Regions from separate parts of the Dactylosporangium sp. NPDC049140 genome, predicted to be linked through region 1. Evidence: riboswitches for the same ligand, from Rfam matches in the RefSeq annotation. Region 1 holds a riboswitch; the other holds the start of a gene.
What was found. Region 1 has a riboswitch for S-adenosylmethionine ahead of AB0B76_RS36075 (GNAT family N-acetyltransferase). Riboswitches for the same ligand answer to the same signal wherever they lie in the genome.

Region 1 (10,506 bases):
CTCGTCGTTCCTCGGCGAACTGGCCGCCCGGACGCTCGCCGAGGGCCTCACCGGCTGGCTGTGCGATCATCCGCCGGTCCGGTCCGAGGAACGGTTCGCCGCGGACGTGCAGGCCTGCCTCGAGCGGCTCGCGACGGAGTCGGCCGAATCCATTGCCCGGCATCCCATCCCGCTGAGTGCGTCCGGCTTCGTCCGGGAACTGCTGGAGCAGCGGCGGGAGTACGGCAGCGAGGCGATGGTTGCCTGCGGCCTCATCGACTTCGACGGCGAGGCCCCGGCCGTGGCGCTGGCCTGGCTCGGCGACGTCCGCCTCGTGGTCATCGGCACCGACGGCACCCGGCACGAACGGTCCGGCCGGACGGCCGATCGGTGGTCGACCCGGCTCGGTCCGCGCGGCACTGTCGCCACCTGGTACAGCCCACTCGAGGGCGTCGCCCGGGTCGTTGCCAGCTCCGACGGCGTCGTCGCCCGCGACCTGGAGGCCGTGCTCGTCCTCGGCGACGCCCGGCTCGACGACATGCTCGCCGTATCGGCCCTGCGCCCCGAGGGCGACGACATGTCGTTCGTCGACATCGAGATCGCGGCCGGGGCGATGCCGCCGCTGTCGGCCGTGGGCCCGGTCCCGGCGCCACCCGAGCACACGGACGACCGGCCGGGACAGCAGGAACCCGGACCGCAGACGGCCGTTGCCCCGGAATCCGGTGGACGGCAACCCGGAGATCCGCGGTCCCGGCCTGTCGACGGCCCGCTGCGGCCGCCGTCGGAGATCCCCCCGCCGCACGTGTCGTGGACAAGCCTGACCCGCGGGGCCTACCGCCTGACCTGGGACCGTGTGCCGGACGCGGACGCCTACACGGTGGAGTTGTCGCCCACCCGGTCATTCGAGATTCCGGTCGCGTACCAGTTGCACACCACCACGTTCCGGCCACCGCCGTTCGATGGCCCGGTCTGGGTGCGGGTGCGTTCGCACGCCGCGGAGGGCGCCGGGCCGTGGACGCCGCCGATCGAGCTGTCCCCGACGGCGGCGCACCGGACCGCGCCGGAGCCCGGCCCCTATCCGTCGCGTCCCGAGCGGGCCGGCCCGGACCTGCGGGTGCAGCAGCGGGGCACGCACGTCCAGTTCCTGTGGCAGGCGCCGGGGCCGTGCACGCTGCGTCTCGTTTCGCGGAACCTGAGGAGGGACGTACGGGTGGACGGCGGCCGATTCGAGACCGTCCTGCCGCATGGGCAGTTCTTCGCCCGGATCGGGTTCCGCACCGCCGACGGTGCCGTCCGGTGGGGCGGCGTCATCGACTTCGTGGTTCCGGCGTGAGGACCCCGGCAGGAGGGAGAGGCGTGTGACCTCGTATCGGCCGTTCGTGGGCGACGACTGGGTCGGCCGGGACATCACGATCGACGCGGTGCGCTACACCTTCGCGGCCGAGACCTCGTTCGTGGCCAGCGACATGATGGCGTACCAGCGCGAAGGCAAGAAGGCCAAGGTCTACAAGCTCACGGCGGTCGACGGCACGGCCTCGGCGCTCAAGGTCTTCCACCGGCAGTACTCCGTCGTCGACCACGTCGCCTCGGCCCTCCAGCTGCGCAACTTCGTCCATCTGCCGGGCATGCGGGTCTGCGACCGCCACGTGATCAGTGACCGGGAGGCGGCGGCGATCGGCGAACCCGCGCTCAGCTGGTCGGTCCTGATGCCGTGGATCGACGGGCAGCCCTGGGCGGACTACATCGAGCATGAGGTCCTGTCGCGGGCGACCTCGATTGCGCTGGCCCAGGAGACGTCGCGGCTGCTGGCCGGTCTGGAGTCGAAGCGACTGGCGCATACCGACATCTCGAGCACCAACATCATGTTCAGGCCGACCGCGGGCGGGTTCGACATCCAGCTCATCGACGTCGAGGACATGTACAACGAGCTGCTCAAGCGGCCGGAGTACCCGACCGACGGGTCGCCCGGCTACGCGCACCCCGCGAACCGCAACAAGGGTTGCTGGAACGCCGCCGGCGACCGCTTCGCCGGCGCGATGCTGCTGGCCGAGCTGCTGACACTGCATGACTCGAAGATCCGTTCCGTCGTCAGCGACGCCAGCCTGTTCTCGAACCAGGAGCTCTGCGGCGACAACGCCAAGAGTCGCATCGTGTACCAGGCGCTGCGGACCCACTCGGAGCGCATCGCCCGGCTTTTCGACCGGGCGTGGCGCTCGCAGGGGCTTACGGACTGTCCGCTCCTGTCCGAGTGGGCGACGGCCCTGGACGCCATCGGGCCGGTCGAGACGCCGTCAGCGCCGGTGCCGTCGGAGCCGCCGCGAGTTGTTCCGCCGCCCCGAGTCGTTGCGCCGGCACCGCCCGCCCCGCCGCGGCGAGTCGTTCCGCCGCCACAAGTCGTCGCGCCGGCGCCCGCCGTCGCGCCGACGCCCGCCGTCACGCCGCAGGTGCCGCGCGTGGCCCCGCCGGTCGTGGCCGCCCCTCCGGATCGGGTCGCTCCGCCGCCGACGCCGAGGGCCGACGTGCCGCTGAAGTTCGACCTGCCGCTCGCCGGTCAGCCCGTGGCCGAGGTCCCCCACTACGACGACATCATCCTGGTGCCGATCACCGACCTCATCGACGGTGACGACGCCCCGTAGGCCGTCGCCAGCGCCGGGGCGGGTTCGGAGCGGCACGCTGTGCGGTCAAAGGCACAGGTGATAGGTTCCTGGCGACGGTCATGAGTGTCAGCGTTCAGCCCCGGCTTGCTGGCCGGCAACCCTCCGTTCGCGGGCGGGGTGCCCCGGGTGAGGACCGGGCTCGGCGCATCCCGTGCCGGGCAAGCCGCGACGGTCCGAGGGGTGTCCGACCGATGATTCCTGTCCAGTTCCGGTCCGCCGACGTGCGCGATGCCGGCCGCGTCGCCGAGCTGCACGCCGACAGCTGGCGCCGGCACTACCGCGGCGCCTACTCCGACGCGTTCCTCGACGGTGACGTGGTCGCCGACCGGCGGACCGTGTGGTCGGCGAGGCTCGCCGCGCCCGCCGGGACCGCGACGGTGCTCGCCGAGCGCGACGGGCGGCTCGTCGGCTTCGTGCACGTTGTGCTCGGCGACCATCCGCGGTGGGGCAGCCTCGTGGACAACCTGCACGTCGCGCACGACGCCCGCCGCGGCGGGATCGGCTCGCAGCTGCTGGCCCGCGGCGCCCGGGCGGTCAAGAGCGGCGGCGTGTACCTGTGGGTGCTGCGGCAGAACACCGCGGCCCGGGCGTTCTACTCCGCGTGCGGGGCGCGCTGCGTCGAGGAGGCGCCGGTGTCCGCGCCCGGCGGCGACCCGGCCCGGCTCAACGGCAACCCGGTGAAGCTGCGCCTGGCCTGGCCCGACGCGTCGGCGCTGCTGGACCCGGTCACCGGGCCCGGTCGCCGCCGGATCGTCGAGCGGACGCCCGATGAGCCAGTGGTGCCCGAACGGGCCGGCGACCCGGAACCGGGCCGGCGTCAGCGTGGCCATGCCCCGGAAGCTACGCCGACGTGTTGATGAGGTCGGCCAGGGTGACCGCGTCGAGGTAGTCCAGCCGCACGCGGTTCGCGCGGTCCCACAGGTGGTGCAGGCGCTCGATCGCGCGGTCCGGCGGCAGGTCGTGGCCCGCCGGGGGGTCCTGGCCCGGGCCGTCCAGCCGGCGGACGATCTCGCCCAGGGTCAGGGTCGCGGCCGGGTGCGCCAGCGCGTAGCCGCCGCCCGTGCCGCGCTGGACCTGCACCAGGTCCGCGCGGCGCAGGTCGGCCAGCAGGTCGTAGAGGTAGCCGGGCGGGATGTCCTGGGCGTCGGCGACGTCCTGGGCCTTCACCGTCTGCGGGGCGGCGCCGGCCAGGGCGACCAGGGCCCGGATCGAGTACTCGATGCGTTTGGGCAGCATGCGAACGGACGACGTCACACGGCGGCCAAGGTCCGGGCCTCGGCGGATGGGCTGAAGTACACGGTGTCGCCGGGCTTGACGTCGATCGCCTTCGCCCCGGCGCGGGTCAGCTGGGCCCACACGTCGCGGTCGCCGGCCCGGGCCTCGATGCGGACCTCGAAGCCGAGCGAGACCACGCGGGTGACGGTGGCCGCGGTACCGCCGGGTTCGCGGGACAGCGCCACGTCGTGCGGGCGGACCAGCTTGCCGTCGAGGTGCGTGACGGGGCCGAGGAAGCTCATCACGAACGGGTTGGCCGGGTTCTCGTAGATCTCGCCCGGGGTGCCGACCTGCTGCACGACGCCGTCGGCGAGGACGACGATCGAGTCGGACACGTCCATCGCCTCCTCCTGGTCGTGGGTGACGAAGACGGTGGTGACGTGGACCTCGTCGTGCAGGCGGCGCAGCCACGTGCGCAGCTCCTTGCGGACCTGGGCGTCGAGGGCGCCGAACGGCTCGTCGAGCAGCAGCACCTCCGGCTCGGGCGCGAGGGCGCGGGCGAGGGCCATGCGCTGGCGCTGGCCGCCGGAGAGCTGGGCCGGGTAGCGGTCGGCGAACTGGTCGAGGTGGACGAGCTCTAGCAGCTCCATGACGCGCTTGCGGATGTCGGCCTTCGGGCGGCGGCGGACCTCGAGGCCAAAGGCGACGTTGCGGTACACCGTCATGTGCTTGAACGCGGCATAGTGCTGGAACACGAAGCCGACGTTGCGCCGCTGCGGGGTCAGGCCGGTCGCGTCGACCTCGTTGATGAGCACCGAGCCCGTGTCGGGGCGCTCCAGGCCGGCGATGACGCGCAGCAGGGTCGACTTGCCGCCGCCGCTCGGGCCGAGCAGCGCGGTCAGGGAGCCGGAGGCGATGTCGACGGAGATGTCGCGCAGGACCGGGGTCTTGCCGAACGACTTGTTCACGTCGCGGACTTCGATGGCCATCAGGCGTTCTCTTTCGGCCGCAGGAGCTTGGTGATGAGCAGGATCGCGATGGCGATGATGGCCAGGGCGGTCGCGGTGGTGAACGCCGCGGTCTGGTCGTAGTTCTGGTACCGCTCCTCGACGAACAGCGTCGCGGTCTGCGTCTGCCCGACGAGCCGGCCGGAGACGACGGCGACCGCGCCGTACTCGCCCAGGGCCCGGGCCAGGCAGAGCACGATGCCGTAGCCGAGCGCGCCGCGGATGCCCGGCACCGTGATGCGCAGGAACGTCTGCCAGCGCGACGCGCCGAGGGTGTGCGCCGCCTGCTCCTGCTCGTCGCCCATCTCCTCCAGCACGGGCACGATCGCGCGCACGACGAGGGGCAGGGAGACGAAGACGGTCGCGAGGACCATGCCGGGCAGCGAGAAGATGATCTGCAGGCCGTTGCGCTCCAGCCAGCCGCCGGCCGGGGCGAACTTGCCGTACACCAGGATCAGCGCGAGGCCGACGACCACGGGCGAGACGGCCAGGGGCAGGTCGATGAGCGCGCTCAGCAGCCGCTTGCCGGGGAACCGGTGCCGCACGAGCAGCAGCGCGGCGACGATGCCGAACAGCGTGTTGGCCAGCACGGACCAGATCGCCACCGACAGCGTGACGGCGAAGGCGTGGGTCGCGTTCTCCGACGTCAGCGTGTCGATTACGGGCCGCAGGCCGTGCTCGAAGGTGCGCCAGATGACCAGCCCGACCGGCAGCACCAGCAGGAAGAGCAGGTACACCAGGGCGAGGATGCGCAACGGGTACTTAGCCACGGCGGGCACTCCAGCGCTGGAAGAGGTCGAGGCCGATCAGCACCACGAACGCGACCACGAGCAGCACGGTCGAGATCGCGGCCGCGGAGGTGGTGTCGTCGCTCTCGATGCGGCCGAAGATGTTCACCGCCGACACCTGGGTCTCGAACGGGATGCTGCCGGTGAGCAGGTTCGTCGAGCCGTACTCGGCGATGGCCCGGGTGAAGGCCAGGCCCGCGCCCGAGATCATGGCGGGGGCGAGGTTGGGCAGGATGATCCGGCGGAACGTGGTGGCGGGGGAGGCCCCCAGCGAGTACGCCGCCTGTTCCATGTCCCGGTCGAGCTCGCGCAGCACGGGCTGCACGGTGCGCACCACGAACGGCAGCGTCACGAACAGCAGGGCCACCCCGACGCTGAGCCTGGTGTAGGCGAGGTTGATGTGCAGCGGGCTGTTGGTGCCGTACAGCGCCAGCAGGACCAGGCCCGCGACGATGGTCGGCAGCGCGAAGGGCAGGTCGATGAGTGTGTCGACGACGCTCTTGCCCGGGAACTTGTCGCGCTCGAGCACCCAGGCGATGACGGTGCCCATGACGACGTTGATCAGCGCGACGACGAGCGAGGCGCCGACGGTGAGCTCGAGGGCGGCCCACGCGTCCGGGGTGCGCACGGCCCGCCAGAACGTGTCCCAGCCGCCGTCCGTCGAGCGCCACACGACGGCGGCGAGCGGGATGAGCACGATGAGGCTGAGGTACAGCACCGCCGTGCCGAGGCTGAGGGCGGTGCCGACCGGCGGCCGGCGCCGGTGCACACGCGGCCCGGCCGGGCCCGGCGCGGAGCCGGACCCGGTGGGCTTCTGAACGGCCGTGGCGGTCATTACTTGGACGCCGCCGGGCTCGGGGCGGCCGAGGTGGAGATGCCCAGCTTCTGCTCGATGGAGGCCATGACGCTCGTGCCCGGGTCGAACAGCTCCTTGTTCACCTTCGACCAGCCGCCGAGGTCGCCGATGGTGAACAGGCCGGACGGGGTCGGGAACGACGGGCCGCCGGCGTCCTTGACGACCGGGCGGTAGCCGTTCTCGGCGTAGATCTTCTGCGCGGCCGGCGTGTGCAGCCACTCGACGAACGCCTTGGCCTCGGCCGGGTGGGCGCTGTTGGTGGTCGCCGCGATCGGGTTCTCGATCAGGATCGTGTCGTCGGGCACGGTGTAGTCGACGGCCTGGCCGTTCTTCTGGGCGAAGAGGGCCTCGTTCTCGTAGGAGATGAACGCGTCACCCTTGCCGCTGGTGAACGTCTGCAGCGAGGCGCGGCCGCTGTTGTCCTGCACCGGGACGTTCTTGAACAGCGCGTCGAGGTAGGTCGCCCCGGCCGCCGCGTCCTTGCCCTTGCTCGACTTGGCGCCGTAGCCGGCCAGGATGTTCCACTTCGCGCCGCCGGAGGTGAACGGGTTCGGCGTGAGCACCTGCACGCCCGGCTTGGCGATGTCGTCCCACGTCTTGAGGTTCTTCGGGTTGCCCTTGCGGGTGCCGATGACCGCGACCGAGTCGGTGATCATGCCCTTGTACTGGTCGCTGTTCCAGCTCGCGTCGACGAGCTTGGCGGTGACCAGGCGGGTGATGTCCGGCTCCAGCGAGAAGGCGACGATGTCCGCCTTCAGGCCGCTGGCCACCGCCCGGCTCTGGTCGCCGGAGGCGCCGTAGGACTGGGTGAACTTGATGTTCTTCCCCGCGTCGGTCTTCTGGTACGCGGCGATGAGCTGCTCGTACGCGGCCTGCGGGGTGGAGTACGCGACGAGCGCGAGCGTCACGGCGCCCCCGCTGTCGGCGGACGTGGAGTTGTCGGCGGTGCCGGCGCAGGCGCTCAGCGCGGTCCCGGAGAGGAAGAACGCTGTACCGACAGCGAGCACGCGGGTACGCAGCTTCACGGAGCCATCCTCGAAGTCTAAAGTCTAGGTTGCCTACTTAGTGAGTAGGTAATGTAGTAAAGACGGGCGTGGTTCGTCAATCCCAGTCATCAGATGGGATTAGTTCGGACGGTCGGGGAGGACCCGTTCCTCCAGGTCGAGCTCGCGCTCGAGCCGGCGCAGCGCCTCGTCGGAGAGGCCGCCCGCATCCCGGCGGCGCAGGATCTCCTCCCGCTGCGCCTCGATCGCCAGCCGCCGGATGCGCAGGGCGGCCTCGTAGCGCTCGGAGACCGGCAGCTCGTCGGAGTCGGCCTTCTGCAGCACGTCCAGGCGGTGCTCGTACCGCTGCAGCTGCTCCTTGAACTTGCGCCGCAGCGCCTCGATCTCGCGCTGCTCGGCCGGCTCGTCCTCGTCGAGGTCGTCGAGGCGGTCCAGCGCGGCGTGCGCTGCCGCCGCCCGGGCCTCGTTGCGCTCCCGGGCCTCGTCGACCTCGTTCGGCCGCAGCCCGAGCAGCCGCACCAGCGGCGCGAAGGTCAGCCCCTGCCCGACGAGCGTGACGAGTACCACCACGAACGTGCAGAACAGCAGCAGGTCCCGGTCCGGGAAGCCCTCGCCCGCGTCAGTGGTCAGCGGGATCGTGAACACCGCCGCGAGGCTGATCACGCCCCGGGTCCCGGACCAGCTCAGGGCCACGATCTCGCGCCCGGCGAGCCCCTCGTCCTCGCGGCGCAGCAGCAGGTGCGCGGCCTGCGTCAGGATGAGCCACACCGGCCGGAGGAGCAGCGTGCCCACCAGCGACACGGCCAGCGCGATCGCGACGGTGCTGCCGTCGTACTGCTTGAGCCCGTGCAGCACCGCCGGTAGCTGCTGGCCGATCAGGAGGAAGACCAGCCCCTCCAGGAGGAAGTCCACGAGCCGCCAGACCGCGCTGGTCTGCAGCCGGCCCGCGCCGGTGCCCGAGCGCGGCGTGTCGTGCCCGACGATCAGCCCCGCGACCACCACGGCGAGCACCCCCGACACGTGCAGCCGCTCGCCCGCGAGGTACGCGACGAACGGTGTGGCCAGCGACACCGCGTTGGCCAGCAGCGCGTCCTTGGCGATCGGGCGCAGCATCCGCATCGCGAACGCGACAGCGACGCCGACCGCGGTGCCGCCGGCCGCCGCGAGCAGGAACCGCCCGGCGGCGACCGGGAACGAGAAGTGCCCGCCGACGGCCGCGGCCACCGCCACGTTGAGGATGGTGAGCGCGGTCGCGTCGTTGAGCAGCCCCTCGCCCTGGATAATGGTGATCAGCCGCGGCGGCAGCCCGACCTTGCGCCCGACGGCCAGCGCCGCGACCGGGTCCGGCGGGGCGACCGCGGCGCCGACGGCCACCCCGGCGGCGAGGGTGGCCCCGGTGACGAACAGGGCGAACCCGGCCCCGATGAGCAGCGCCGTGGCCAGCACGAGCAGCACCGACAGGCCGATGACGATGCGCAGGTTGGCCCGGATCGCCAGCAGTGACGAGTCCAGCGCCGCCGAGTACAGCAGCGGTGGCAGGATGAACGTCAGCACGATGTGCGGGTCCAGCTCGATGTTCGGGCCGGGCAGCACCGCGTAGAGGATGCCGAGGACCGGCAGGAGGGCGGCGGCCGGCAGCGCGGTCCGCTCGCCGACCCATCGCGCCGCGGCCACGACGGCGAGGGCGCCCAGGGCGAGCAGCAGCAAGGTCTCGGGACTCACCCTGTCGACCTTAGGCCGGGCCCAGGCGCCCCGCGCCCGCTCACGGGTATGCCGGGGCCGACAACCCAGCCCAGGGGCCTTGTACGTGCTACGGTTCAGAGTGTTGCAGTCTTGATTTCCACATACGTTGCCGCGCCCGTGGGTCTCACACCTACGGGCGCAGTTCAGTATTGCCGGGTTCCCGGAGCAAGGTCATCAAAGCGGCGACGCGGGGAGGTCACACAGTGTGGCCTCCGACTGCCTTGCTAAGGAGCAGGACATGACGGTCGGCACCGTGAAGTGGTTCAACTCGGAAAAGGGCTTCGGCTTCATCGCCCCGGATGGTGGCGGCGCGGACGTGTTCGCCCACTACTCCGCGATCTCGACGGGCGGCTTCCGTAGCCTCGAGGAGAACCAGCGGGTGGAGTTCGAGATCACCCAGGGCCAGAAGGGGCCGCAGGCGGCCAACATTCGCGCCATCTGAGCTTCGAAGCAGCGCCCGGCCGGCCGGTGGACCACCGACCGGCCGGGTTTGCATCCATGCGCCCAGCCAGGAGGCCGAACCATGACATCACCGCAGCCGACGCTGCCCGCGGTCCGGCCCGGATCCGGCAGTCAATACGCGCATCTGCTCCGGCTCGTCAAGGCCGCCGGGCTCCTCGAGCGACGGTCCACCTATTACCGGTGGAAGATCGCCGTCACCACCGCACTGTTCCTCGGCGGCTGGGTCGCCTTCGTGCTGATCGGCCGGTCCTGGTGGCAGCTGGCGACGGCCGCCTTCCTGGCGTTCGTCTTCACCCAGCTCGGGTTCCTCGGCCATGACGCCGGGCACCGCCAGATGTTCCGCTCCCACCGGGCCAACTACGTCGTGGGCGTGCTGCACGCCAACCTCGCCATCGGCCTGAGCTACGGCTGGTGGGTCGACAAGCACAACCGGCACCACGCCCACCCCAACGAGGAGGGCAAGGACCCCGACATCGACATCGGGGCCCTGGCGTTCACGGCCGCCCAGGCCAGCGGCCGGGGCCGGATCGCCGCGGCGATCTACCGCCGCCAGGCCTACCTGTTCTTCCCGATGCTGCTGCTCGAGGCGATCAGCCTGCACCTGTCCAGCGTCCGGGCCCTCGCCAAGCGCGCCACCGGCCGCTCCGCGTGGGAGACCGCGCTGTTCGGCGTCCACGTCGTCGGCTACCTCACGACGGTGCTCCTGGTGCTCTCGCCGCTGCAGGCGCTGGTGTTCGTGCTGGCGCATCAGGGGCTGTTCGGGCTGTACCTCGGCTGCTCCTTCGCCCCCAACCA
Region 2 (10,506 bases), on a different contig from region 1:
CAAGAAGCAGTGGGCCGGGCAGTTCTTCGGCGCCACCGAGGACCCGACGAACCCGCAGTGCGGGCGCTTCGCCGCGGACCTGTGCCGGGCCTACCTCGACATCGCCACGACCGGCAAGGCCACGCCGGCCGCGGAGGCCCTGCTGCGCAAGTCCTCGCCGTCGTCGGTGCTCGACAAGGTCAAGGCGCCGACGCTGCTGATCCAGGGGCAGGTCGACACGCTGTTCCCGCTCAGCGAGGGCGACGCGAACGCGCGCGGGATCGCCGCCACCGGCACTCCGGTGCGGGTCGCGTGGTTCACCGGCGGCCACGACGGCGGCACCGGCCCCCAGTCCGAGGTCGACCGGCTGCGCCTGCTGAGCGGCCAGTGGCTGGACCACTACCTCAAGGGCAACGGCCCGGCGCCCGCGAACAGCTTCACCTACTCCCGCGTCTCCGGCCTCAACGCCCAGGGCCGCGGCCTGGTCACCGCCGCCTCCAAGGTGGACACCTACCCGGGCATCAACAGCGGCGGCACCGCGGTCGACCTGAGCGGGGCCGCCCAGCCGATCGCCAACCCGCCCGACGGCAACCCGGCCGCGATCTCGTCGCTGCCGTTCGCCGGACTGTCGAGCCTGCTGGGCTCCAGCGGCCTGGCCGACGGCATCTCCCAGGAGATACCCGGCCAGCACGCCGACTTCGTCTCGGCCCCGCTGGGCGCCGCGCTCGACACCACCGGCGCCCCGCGGGTGCAGATCCGCGCGGCGTCGCCGACCGGCGAGGCGACGCTGTTCGTGAAGCTGTACGACATCCCGGCCAAGGGTGCCCCGACGATCCCGGATGGGCTGATCGCCCCGATCAGGCTCACGGGGCTGCCGAAGGACATCGCGGATGCGGTACCGATGACCGTCATCCTGCCCGCCGTCGTGCACCGCTTCGAGGCCGGCAGCCGGATCGGCGTCACCGTGGCGACCGCCGACAGCGCCTACTGGTCGCCGTCCGAGCCGGCCGTGTACACCGTCGCGGTCGCCGGGGCGCTCACCCTGCCCGCGGTCGCCGGCACGCCGATCGCGAACCCGGACGTCATCTGGCGCTACGTCCTGGCCGCACTCGTCGCCGCGATCGCCCTGGCGCTCGTCGCCGCCGTGCTGCTAGCCCGCCGGCGGGCCCGGCGCATCGACCGCAGCGTCGCCGCCGAGCACGTGGACACGCCGCTGGTGGTGCGGGGGCTGCGCAAGGAGTACAAGAACTTCGTCGCGGTGGCCAAGGTGGACTTCACCGTCCGGCGCGGGCAAGTGGTCGGGCTGCTGGGGCCGAACGGGGCCGGCAAGACGACCTCGCTGCGGGTCCTGATGGGGCTGACCCGGCCGACGGCCGGCGAGATCCTGGTCTTCGGCCACCGGCTGCTGCCCGGCTCGCCGGTGCTGTCGCGGGTCGGCGCGCTGGTCGAGGGGCCGGGCTTCCTGCCCCACCTGACCGGCAAGCAGAACCTGGAGCTGTACTGGCAGGCCACCGGGCGCCCGGCCGAGGACGCGCACCTCGAGGAGGCGTACGACATCGCGGGGCTCGGCAACGCGGTGCACCGGCGCGTGAAGACGTACAGCCACGGCATGCGCCAGCGCCTCGCGATCGCCCAGGCGATGCTCGGCCTGCCGGAGCTGCTGGTGCTCGACGAGCCGACGGACGGGCTCGACCCGCCGCAGATCGCCGAGATGCGCAAGGTGCTGCGCCGCTACGCCACCGGCGGCCGGGCCGTGCTCGTCTCCAGCCACCTGCTCGCCGAGGTGGAGCAGACCTGCACCGACGTGGTGGTCATGCACCGCGGCGAGGTGGTCGCGGCCGGGCCGGTCGACGACATCGTGGGCGACTCGCCGACGGTGCAGCTGGACGTGTCCGACGTGGACGCGGCCGAGAAGGTCCTCGAGGAGCTGGCCGGGGTGCGCTCGGTGGCCTGGTCCGGCGGGCAGGGCCTGGTCGTCGACATCGACGGCACACCCCGGGCCGAGGTGGTCGCGGCGCTGGTGCGCGCCGGGGTCGGCATCGACCGGGTCACGCCGCGGCGGCGGCTGGAGGATGCGTTCCTGTCCCTGGTGGGCGGGGACACCAAGGCGAGCGGAGAGCGGGAATGAGTGTCATCGGCGGTGCGGTCGGCTACCGGCCGGGCGCGACCCTCTCGCTGTGGACGGAGATCAAGCGGCAGGGCGCCCGGCGGCGCAACCAGTTCGCGCTGGGCTTCATGGTCCTGCTGCCGCTGATCATCCTGACCGCGTTCCAGCTCGACAGCGGCGGCGGCGATGACAACGGCGGCGGCAACGGCGAGTTCTCCCGCCTCTCCGACCTGGCCACGAGCGGCGGCCCGAACTTCACGCTGTTCACCCTGCTGGTCTCGGCCGGCTTCCTGCTCGTCGTCGTGGTCGCGCTCTTCCACGGCGACACCGTGGCGTCGGAGGCGAGCTGGGGGAGCCTGCGGTACCTGCTGGCGATGCCGGTCCCGCGCTCCCGCCTGCTGGGCATCAAGCTCGCCGTGTCGCTGCTCTACAGCCTGGCCGCGATCCTGATCCTGGTCGCGACGGCGCTGGCCGCGGGGACCCTGCGCTACGGCTGGGCGCCGCTGAGCGCGCCGGTCGGCGGGGAGATCGCGGCCGGGACGAGCGTGGTGCGGCTGCTGGAGATCGTGGCGTACCTCTGCATCACGCTGCTGGTCGTGGCCTCGCTGGCGTTCCTGCTGTCGGTGTCGACCGACGCCCCGCTCGGCGCGGTCGGCGGCGCCGTGCTCCTGCAGATCCTGTCGAACATCCTCGACCAGATCACCGCGCTCGGAAACTTGCGCACGGTCCTGCCGACGCACTACGCCGACGCCTGGCTGGGCCTGCTGTCCAGCCCGATGCAGACCGACGACCTGGTCAAGGGCGCGATCGCGTCCCTGGTCTACGCCACCGTCTTCTTCTCCCTGGCCTGGTGGCGTTTCCTGCGCAAGGACGTCGTCAGCTGACCCGCGTTGGACGGGCCCCTACCGGCGGGTAGGGTGCCCGTCCATGCGGATCTCCGCCTTAGCCGGCGCGTGCGTCCTCGCCGCCGGGCTCGCCGCCCTCGCGGCCGGGCTGTACTACGACCAGGACCACATCTTCCAGTGGACGCACTTCGCCGAGAGCTCGAACCTCACCGAGGGCCCGGTGGAAGCGCAGACCGCGAAGATCTTCACCCTGATCGGCGCGATCGCGAGCGCGTTCGGCGCGACAGTGGCGGCGGGCAGCGCGGCCCTGGCCCGGCTCGGCGGCCGCACGGGTGCCTGGGTCCTGCGGCTGACGTCGGTCCTGCTGCTGGTCCTCATGCTGCTCGTCACCGTGGTCCTCGTGGTGGGCTCTCTGACCGGCGAGGCCCCGGTCGCGATAATCGACACGCCGTGGTGGCTGCTGAGCGCCGAGTGGGGCGCGCTGATCATGGCGATTCTGGGCGCCGGTACCGCGACGGCCCAGCTGTGGCGCTTCGTCCCCGCGGATCAGGCCGACGCGGCGTAGCCCGGGACGGTCCGCATCGGGGGGCGGTCCGGATGGGCGACCGGCGTCTCGTGGGGTACCACCGCGGAGTTCCGGCGCTCGAACTGCGTCAGCGTCGGCCAGAGGGCGTGGCTCGGGGAGATGCGGGCGTTGATCGTCTGCAGGATCGTGGCGGCCATGCGGCCCAGGGCGGCCGTGTCCTGGTGGCCGTGGGTGCGCTGGCCCAGGTCGACCTGGGCGACCGCGTCGAGGCCGTGCGCGCGCCAGGCGTCGACGAGCAGGCCCGTCTCCACGCCGTAGCCGGCCGCGAACGGCAGCGACTCGAGCAGCGTCCGCCGGGCCGCGTACTCGCCGGCCAGCGGCTGGACCACGCCCGCGAGCTCCGGGAAGTGCGCGTTGAGCAGCGGGCGGGCGGCCAGCTCGGTCACCCGGCCGCCGCCGGCCGCGGAGACGTCGAGCAGGGGCCGGTCGTAGAACGCCTTCACCATCAGCGTGGCCGGGTCGGCCAGCAGTGGGCCCAGCAGGCCCGTCACGAAGTGGGGGCGGAAGTCGGTGAGGTCGGCGTCGACGTACACCAGGATGTCGCCCTTGGTGACCGCGAGAGCCTTCCACAGCACCTCGCCCTTGCCCGGCCGGGAGCCGGTCGCCGGGAGGATGTCGTCGCGGTGGTGCACGGTGGCGCCCGCGGCCGCGGCGACCTCGGCGGTGCGGTCCACCGAGCCGGAGTCGACCACGATCAGCTCGTCGACGATGGGGCCCAGGGAGCGCACTCCGGTGACGATCTCCCCGACCGTCGGCTCCTCGTCGAGGGCGGGCAGCACCACGCTGACCCGGGTGTCGCCCTTCGCCGCGAGCACCTCGTCGGCCGGCCAGTCGGACCAGCGGGAGGTGCGCCGCGCGAACCAGTCCGCCGCGATCGGGTGCATGAGTGAACGCTAGCCGCGCCCACCTCGTGAGATGACTCATACCCGGCGGGCGGTGGTGCCCCTTACACTCGTCTGAGCACCACATCACAACTCAATACCTCATCCAGAGGGGCAGAGGGATACGGCCCGATGAAGCCCCGGCAACCCCTGCGACGCGCTGCTCGAAGACGAGGCTCGTCGCGGTAGGTGCCAAATCCGTCCCGGCGCACGCCCGTGCGGCCTGGGAAAGATGAGAGGAAGGCCTCCGCCATGACCTCGACGCTCAGCGTCTTCACCGGCTCACCCGCCCGCAACCTCGTCTGCCGCGGATGTGGAGCCACCTTCCCGCTCGCCGCGCAGCACGCGTGTTACGAGTGTTTCGGCCCGCTGGAGGTCGGCTACGACGCCGAGGCGCTGGCCAAGGTGACCCGGGAGCAGATCGAGGCGGGCCCCCAGAACATCTGGCGTTACGCGCCGCTGCTGCCCGTCGGGATCGACCCGGAGAGCCGGGTGACCCTCGACCCGGGCCTCACCCCGCTGGTGCGCGCCGACGGGCTGGGCAAGGAGCTCGGGTTCACCGCGCCGCTGTACGTCAAGGACGACTCGGCCAACCCGACCCACTCGTTCAAGGACCGCGTCGTCTCCGTGGCGCTGACCGCGGCCAAGGCGCTGGGCTTCACGCGGTACTCCTGCGCCTCCACCGGCAACCTCGCCAACAGCGTCGCCGCGCACGCCGCGCGGGCCGGCGTGCCCTCGACCGTGTTCATCCCGGCCGACCTGGAGCCCGGCAAGGTCGTCATGACCGCCGTGTACGGCGGCGAGCTGGTCGCCATCGAGGGCTCCTACGACGAGGTCAACCGCCTGTGCTCGGAGCTCACCGAGACCGACGAGTTCGAGGACACCGCGTTCGTCAATGTGAACGTGCGGCCGTTCTACGCCGAGGGCTCCAAGACCCTCGGGTACGAGGTGGCCGAGCAGCTCGGCTGGCGCATCCCGGCCCAGGTGGTCATCCCGATGGCCAGCGGCGAGCTGCTCACCAAGATTGACAAGGCGTTCACCGAGCTGGTCGAGATCGGGCTCGTCCCGGCGACCGAGTGGAAGGTGTTCGGCGCCCAGTCGGCCGGGTGCAACCCGATCGCCAAGGCGCTGCACGACGGTACCGACGAAATCATCCCGGTCAAGCCGACCGGCATCGCCAAGTCGCTCAACATCGGCGACCCGGCGGCCGGGGTCTATGCGCTGGAGTCCGTGCGGCGCACCGGCGGCTGGATGGAGTACGTCGGCGACGACGAGATCCGCGCCGGCATCCAGCTGCTGGCCCGCACCGCCGGCGTCTTCGCCGAGACGGCCGGCGGGGTCACCGCCGCGGTGCTCAAGAAGCTCGTCGAGTCGGGCCGGCTCGACCCGAACGCCGAGACGGTCATCTTCAACACCGGCGACGGCCTCAAGACCCTCGACGCGGTCGCCGGCCTGGTCGGCCCCACGCACCGGGTCAAGCCGTCGCTGAAGGCGGCCCGCGAGGCCGGCCTCCTCGGATGATTTTTTAACTGCGGCGATCACCGAGCGTTGAACTGCGGAGAGCGCTTCCACGCTCGGACGAGGACCACCTCGTCCGAGTTGGGGAGGCGGTCGACACCGAGCGTGACCGGCGGTGCGCGGATCGTCGGATGGGTGACTTGACGCCCCAGGGCCCGGGGTTCAGGATGCTCGGTGCGGGAGGACGCGTCGCCTCGGACCCCTGGGTCCGCGACCACAACACCGGAGGTGTTGGCGAGCGTCCTCTCGACCAATTTCCGGGCATAAATGGTTTGCCGTGGCCGCTCGCCCGGAGCCACCCTGGCGGGCATGGCCCAATCAACACTCGAGATCGACGAAGTGCGCGCCGACGACCCGGCGGCCGTCGACGCGGTGTTCGAGATCGTCAACGAGTCCGTCCGGGCTGACCTGCCGGACCTGCCGCCGAACTGCCGCTACCAGTACGACATGCAGTGGCTGATACCGCCGCCGCGCGCGGTCCGCCGCCGCTTCCTCGCCCGGCACGGCGACGAGCCGGTCGGCGTCGCCGAGCTCGACCTGCCCCGCCACGACAACCTCGACAAGGCCCACGTCGACGTCCAGGTGCACCCGGCCCACCGCCGCCAGGGCATCGGCCGGGCCCTCTTCGCCCACGCGACCGCCGCCGCCCGCGCCGACGGCCGCACCGGCGTGCTCGGCTTCAGCCCGGTCGCGGCCGGCTCCAGCGGGTTCGCCGAGGCCGCCGGGGTGACCAATCGCCTGCTCGACGCGCGGCGCCGGCTGCTGCTCGCCGACGTCGACGAGGGAACGCTCGACCGGCTGTACGCCGAGGGCGTCGCCAAGTCCGCCGGGTACGCCCTCGTGCACTGGGGCGCCACCCTGCCGGAGGAGTACGTGGAGGACCTCGCCGCGCTGGACAGCTCCTTCCTGGAGGAGACCCCGATGGGCGAGCTGGACTACCAGCCGGAGCGGGTCGACGCGGAGCGGCTCCGCACCCAGCAGGCGGCGTACGTCGCGTGGGGGGCGCGGCGCTACGAGGCCGGCCTGGTGCACGAGGCGACCGGCCGGCTGGTGGCGTGGACGGCGATCCGGGTCACCCGCACCGTCGGCTGGCACGCCTGGCAGCTGATCACCCTCGTGCACCCGGCGCACCGCGGCCACCGCCTCGGGCTCGTGGCCAAGGTCGCCAACCTGCGGGCGATGCGCGCGGCCGAGCCGGCGGTGACCACGATCGACACCTTCAACGCGGCCGACAACTCATACATGATCGCCATCAACGAGGCGATGGGCTTCCGCTTCGCCGATCACTGGGCGAACTGGCAGGGTGCGATCGCACCCTGAGATCACCCGGGGTTGCCCGGCCGCGGGAACTCGTCAGATGGTCGGCGGGCCCGCTCCGCGGTGGCAGGATGGCGCCATGGAGAACTCACACCCCATGTTCGCCAGCCACGCCGACACGCTGGAGCGGGCGCTGACCGCGATCGCCGAGCGTGCGTACTGGTCCAACTATCCCGAGTCGCCCAGCCCCCGCATCTACGGCGAGCACGCGGCCGCCGACGGCGAGGCCGCGTTCCGGGCCTACCTCGGCACCGACTTCCCGCTCAAGGACCAGCCCGGCATCACCGACTGGGTCGCGACCGAGACTTCGCCCTTCGGCATCGCGCTCGACGTGCGCTACCCCCACCTCGACCTCGACACCGCGTTCGCCGCGCTCGCCGAGGGCATGCCCGCGTGGCGCGCGGCCGGCCCCCGGGCCCGTGCCGGCGTCGCCCTGGAGATCCTGGCGCGGCTGCACAAGGCCGCGTTCGAGCTCGCCAACGCCGTGCACGCCACCACCGGCCAGGCCTTCGTCATGGCGTTCCAGGCCGGCGCGCCGCACGCGTTCGACCGGGCGCTCGAGGCGGTCGCCTACGCCTACCGCGAGATGACGCGCACCCCGGCCACCGCCGACTGGCAGAAGCCCGCCGGCAAGGGTCAGACGCTGCACATGGCCAAGACCTTCCATGTCGTACCGCGCGGGACCGCCCTGGTCGTCGGCTGCAACACGTTCCCGACCTGGAACTCGTACCCGGGCTTCTTCGCGTCGCTGGTCACGGGCAACCCCGTGATCGTCAAGCCGCACCCCCGGGCCGTCCTGCCCCTGGCCATCACCGTGAAGATCGTCCGCGAGACGCTCGCCGACGCCGGCTTCGACCCCAACCTCGTGCTGCTGGCCGCCGAGGCGCCCGGCGAGGGGCTGGCCAAGACGCTGGCCCTGCGCCCCGAGGTGCGCATCATCGACTTCACCGGCTCGACCGAGTTCGGCGACTGGCTGGAGGACAACGCCCGCCAGGCCGTGGTCTACACCGAGAAGGCCGGCGTCAACACCGTGGTGGTCGACTCGACCGACGACTTCGCCGGAATGTGCCGCAACATCGGGTTCTCGTTGGTGTTGTACTCCGGGCAGATGTGCACCACTCCGCAGAACATTCTCGTGCCCGCCGGGGGCATCGCCACGAACGAGGGGCACAAGAGCCTCGACGACGTCGCCCAGGGCATTGCCGGGGCCGTCTCGGCGCTCACCGCCGACCCCGCCAAGGGCGTGGAACTCACCGGCGCAATCGTGAACGAGGGCGTTCTGGAAAGGCTCCAGAAAGCCGCGGCGATCGGCGACGGAGTGCTCGAATCCTCAGACGTTTCACACCCCGCATATGCGTCGGCGACGGTCCGCACTCCGCTCATCCGGAAACTCGGCGCGGGCGATGAGCAAACCTATGGATCGGAGTGGTTCGGGCCCATTTCCTTCGTTGTCGCCACCGATTCCACGGCGGGCAGTCTGCGGATCTTTGCCGACACCGTCGGCAAGAAGGGCGCATTGACCGCTTCGGTGTATTCGACATCGCCGGAGGTCCTCGACGCCATGGAAGATGCCGCTCTACTTGCTGGTGTGCATCTGTCAGTCAACCTTACGGGCGGCGTCTTCGTGAACCAGTCGGCGGCGTTTTCCGACTTCCACGCCAGCGGTGCCAATCCGGCGGCCAATGCCGCGCTGACCGACGCGGCCTACGTCGCGAGCCGCTTCCGCGTGGTTCAGTCACGCCGTCACGTGTAGCGCCGAAAGTTACTAACACGTAGTCGCCGGGCGATGCTTGACCCGGCAAGGAAAGGTCGCCGAGAAGGCATGCTCGGCGACCTTTTCGTACTGTTTGATTCGTGACCTTGCTGTCCGATTTGGGCCTGTCGGCGGTCGGGTCACTCCTGTACCGTGCGGTTCGGTCGTCGTTCCTTCGTCGGTTCCACCCCCGGACCCGGCGGCTGTGGGTCGGCAGGCCCGGGCTGGTCCCCACAGCCAGCCGGAAGGCAGTAGGACCGAAGTAGAGGAAGTGCACCGTGGCACAGGGCACCGTCAAGTGGTTCAACAGCGAGAAGGGCTACGGGTTCATCGCGGTCGACGGGGGGCAGGACGTGTTCGTCCACTTCTCCGCGATTCAGATGGACGGCTACAAGTCGCTGGAGGACGGACAGCGGGTCGAGTTCGAGATCGCGCAGGGTCAGAAGGGTCCGCAGGCCGAGCAGGTCAAGTTGCTGATGGCCTGACCCGCTACTCCCGTAAACCCGCCGGGGCACCGTCCTCATTGATGAGGAACGGTGCCCTGAGTCCTTTCTCCGGTGCCCGATTTATTGGTAATCGCGCGCTTCACGACCCCGGGCGGGAATTGCGGACTACGACGGATCTGCGATGATCCGCGGTCACCAGGACGAGGCGGCCTGATAGGCAGGCGTCGCCACCGGGTTCAGGGGGCCCGAATCCCCGGTGAGGATCGCGTGCTGCAGCCGAGTGAGCCAGTCGGCCGGTTCGAGGCCGAGCTCGCGCACCATCGAGGCGCGCAGCCGGCGGAAGAGGTCCAGCGCCTCAGCGCGCCGGCCCGCCGTGTAGAGGGCGACCATGAGCTGGCCGTGGAACCGTTCGTGGGTCGGGTGCTCCGCCACCAGGCCGGTCAGCTCGCTGATCAGCATGGCGTGCCGCCCGAGGCGCAGGTTGGCCTCGATCCGCAGCTCGCGCACCCGCAGCACCTGCTCGGCCAGGCGGGCCACGTGGACGCCGAGCAGCGGTCCGGTCTGCACGTCGGCGAGCGCCGGCCCGCGCGAGCGCTCGAGCGCGGCCCGGAACTGCATGGCCGCGATGTGGAACTGGTCGTGCTGCATGGCCTCGATGCCGGCCTCCGAGAGCCGCTCGAAGTCGTGCAGGTCCAGCTGTCCGTGCCCGAGCCGGAACTGATATCCGACCGGCGCGGTGAGCAGGACGTTCTTGCCCGAAGGGCGGGTGCCGTCGGCCGCCGCGGCGTCGAGCATGCGCCGGATGCGCAGGACGTAGGTCTGCAGCGTGTTCACCGCGCTCGCCGGCGGATCGTCGTCCCAGAGCTCTCGGATGAGCTCGGAGATCTTGACCGGGCGGTTGCCCTGCAGCAACAGTGCCGCCAGGACCTTGCGTTGTTTCGCCGCCCGCGGTGTCAGGTCTTTCCCGTTGTGCTCGACCTCCAGAGGGCCCAGGACGCGAAAATGCACGAAAACTCCCCGCAGTTAGTGCGCGTTCAACAATGTCACAAGATTGACATCTCTCTATCGTAGACC

Region 2: it holds a riboswitch for S-adenosylmethionine, as region 1 does, so the genes downstream of both, thrC (threonine synthase) here and AB0B76_RS36075 (GNAT family N-acetyltransferase) in region 1, are expected to answer to the same signal.

What each region holds. Positions count from the first base shown of each region.
Region 1 covers NZ_JBEZDS010000029.1:79,138-89,643, reverse strand. The annotation lists gene AB0B76_RS36085 (protein phosphatase 2C domain-containing protein) at 1-1,312, shown strand, start outside; gene AB0B76_RS36080 (serine/threonine-protein kinase) at 1,338-2,615, shown strand; SAM riboswitch class IV at 2,692-2,807, shown strand; gene AB0B76_RS36075 (GNAT family N-acetyltransferase) at 2,828-3,493, shown strand; gene AB0B76_RS36070 (Rrf2 family transcriptional regulator) at 3,477-3,872, opposite strand; gene AB0B76_RS36065 (sulfate ABC transporter ATP-binding protein) at 3,887-4,840, opposite strand; gene AB0B76_RS36060 (sulfate ABC transporter permease subunit) at 4,840-5,628, opposite strand; gene cysT (sulfate ABC transporter permease subunit CysT) at 5,621-6,481, opposite strand; gene AB0B76_RS36050 (sulfate ABC transporter substrate-binding protein) at 6,481-7,527, opposite strand; gene AB0B76_RS36045 (Na+/H+ antiporter) at 7,627-9,228, opposite strand; gene AB0B76_RS36040 (cold-shock protein) at 9,488-9,691, shown strand; gene AB0B76_RS36035 (acyl-CoA desaturase) at 9,773-10,506, shown strand, end outside.
Region 2 covers NZ_JBEZDS010000001.1:16,893-27,398, reverse strand. The annotation lists gene AB0B76_RS00125 (alpha/beta fold hydrolase) at 1-2,107, shown strand, start outside; gene AB0B76_RS00120 (ABC transporter permease subunit) at 2,104-2,970, shown strand; gene AB0B76_RS00115 (hypothetical protein) at 3,014-3,496, shown strand; gene AB0B76_RS00110 (glucosyl-3-phosphoglycerate synthase) at 3,478-4,401, opposite strand; SAM riboswitch class I at 4,498-4,637, shown strand; gene thrC (threonine synthase) at 4,651-5,919, shown strand; gene AB0B76_RS00100 (GNAT family N-acetyltransferase) at 6,226-7,236, shown strand; gene paaN (phenylacetic acid degradation protein PaaN) at 7,313-8,986, shown strand; gene AB0B76_RS00090 (cold-shock protein) at 9,265-9,471, shown strand; gene AB0B76_RS00085 (AfsR/SARP family transcriptional regulator) at 9,625-10,440, opposite strand.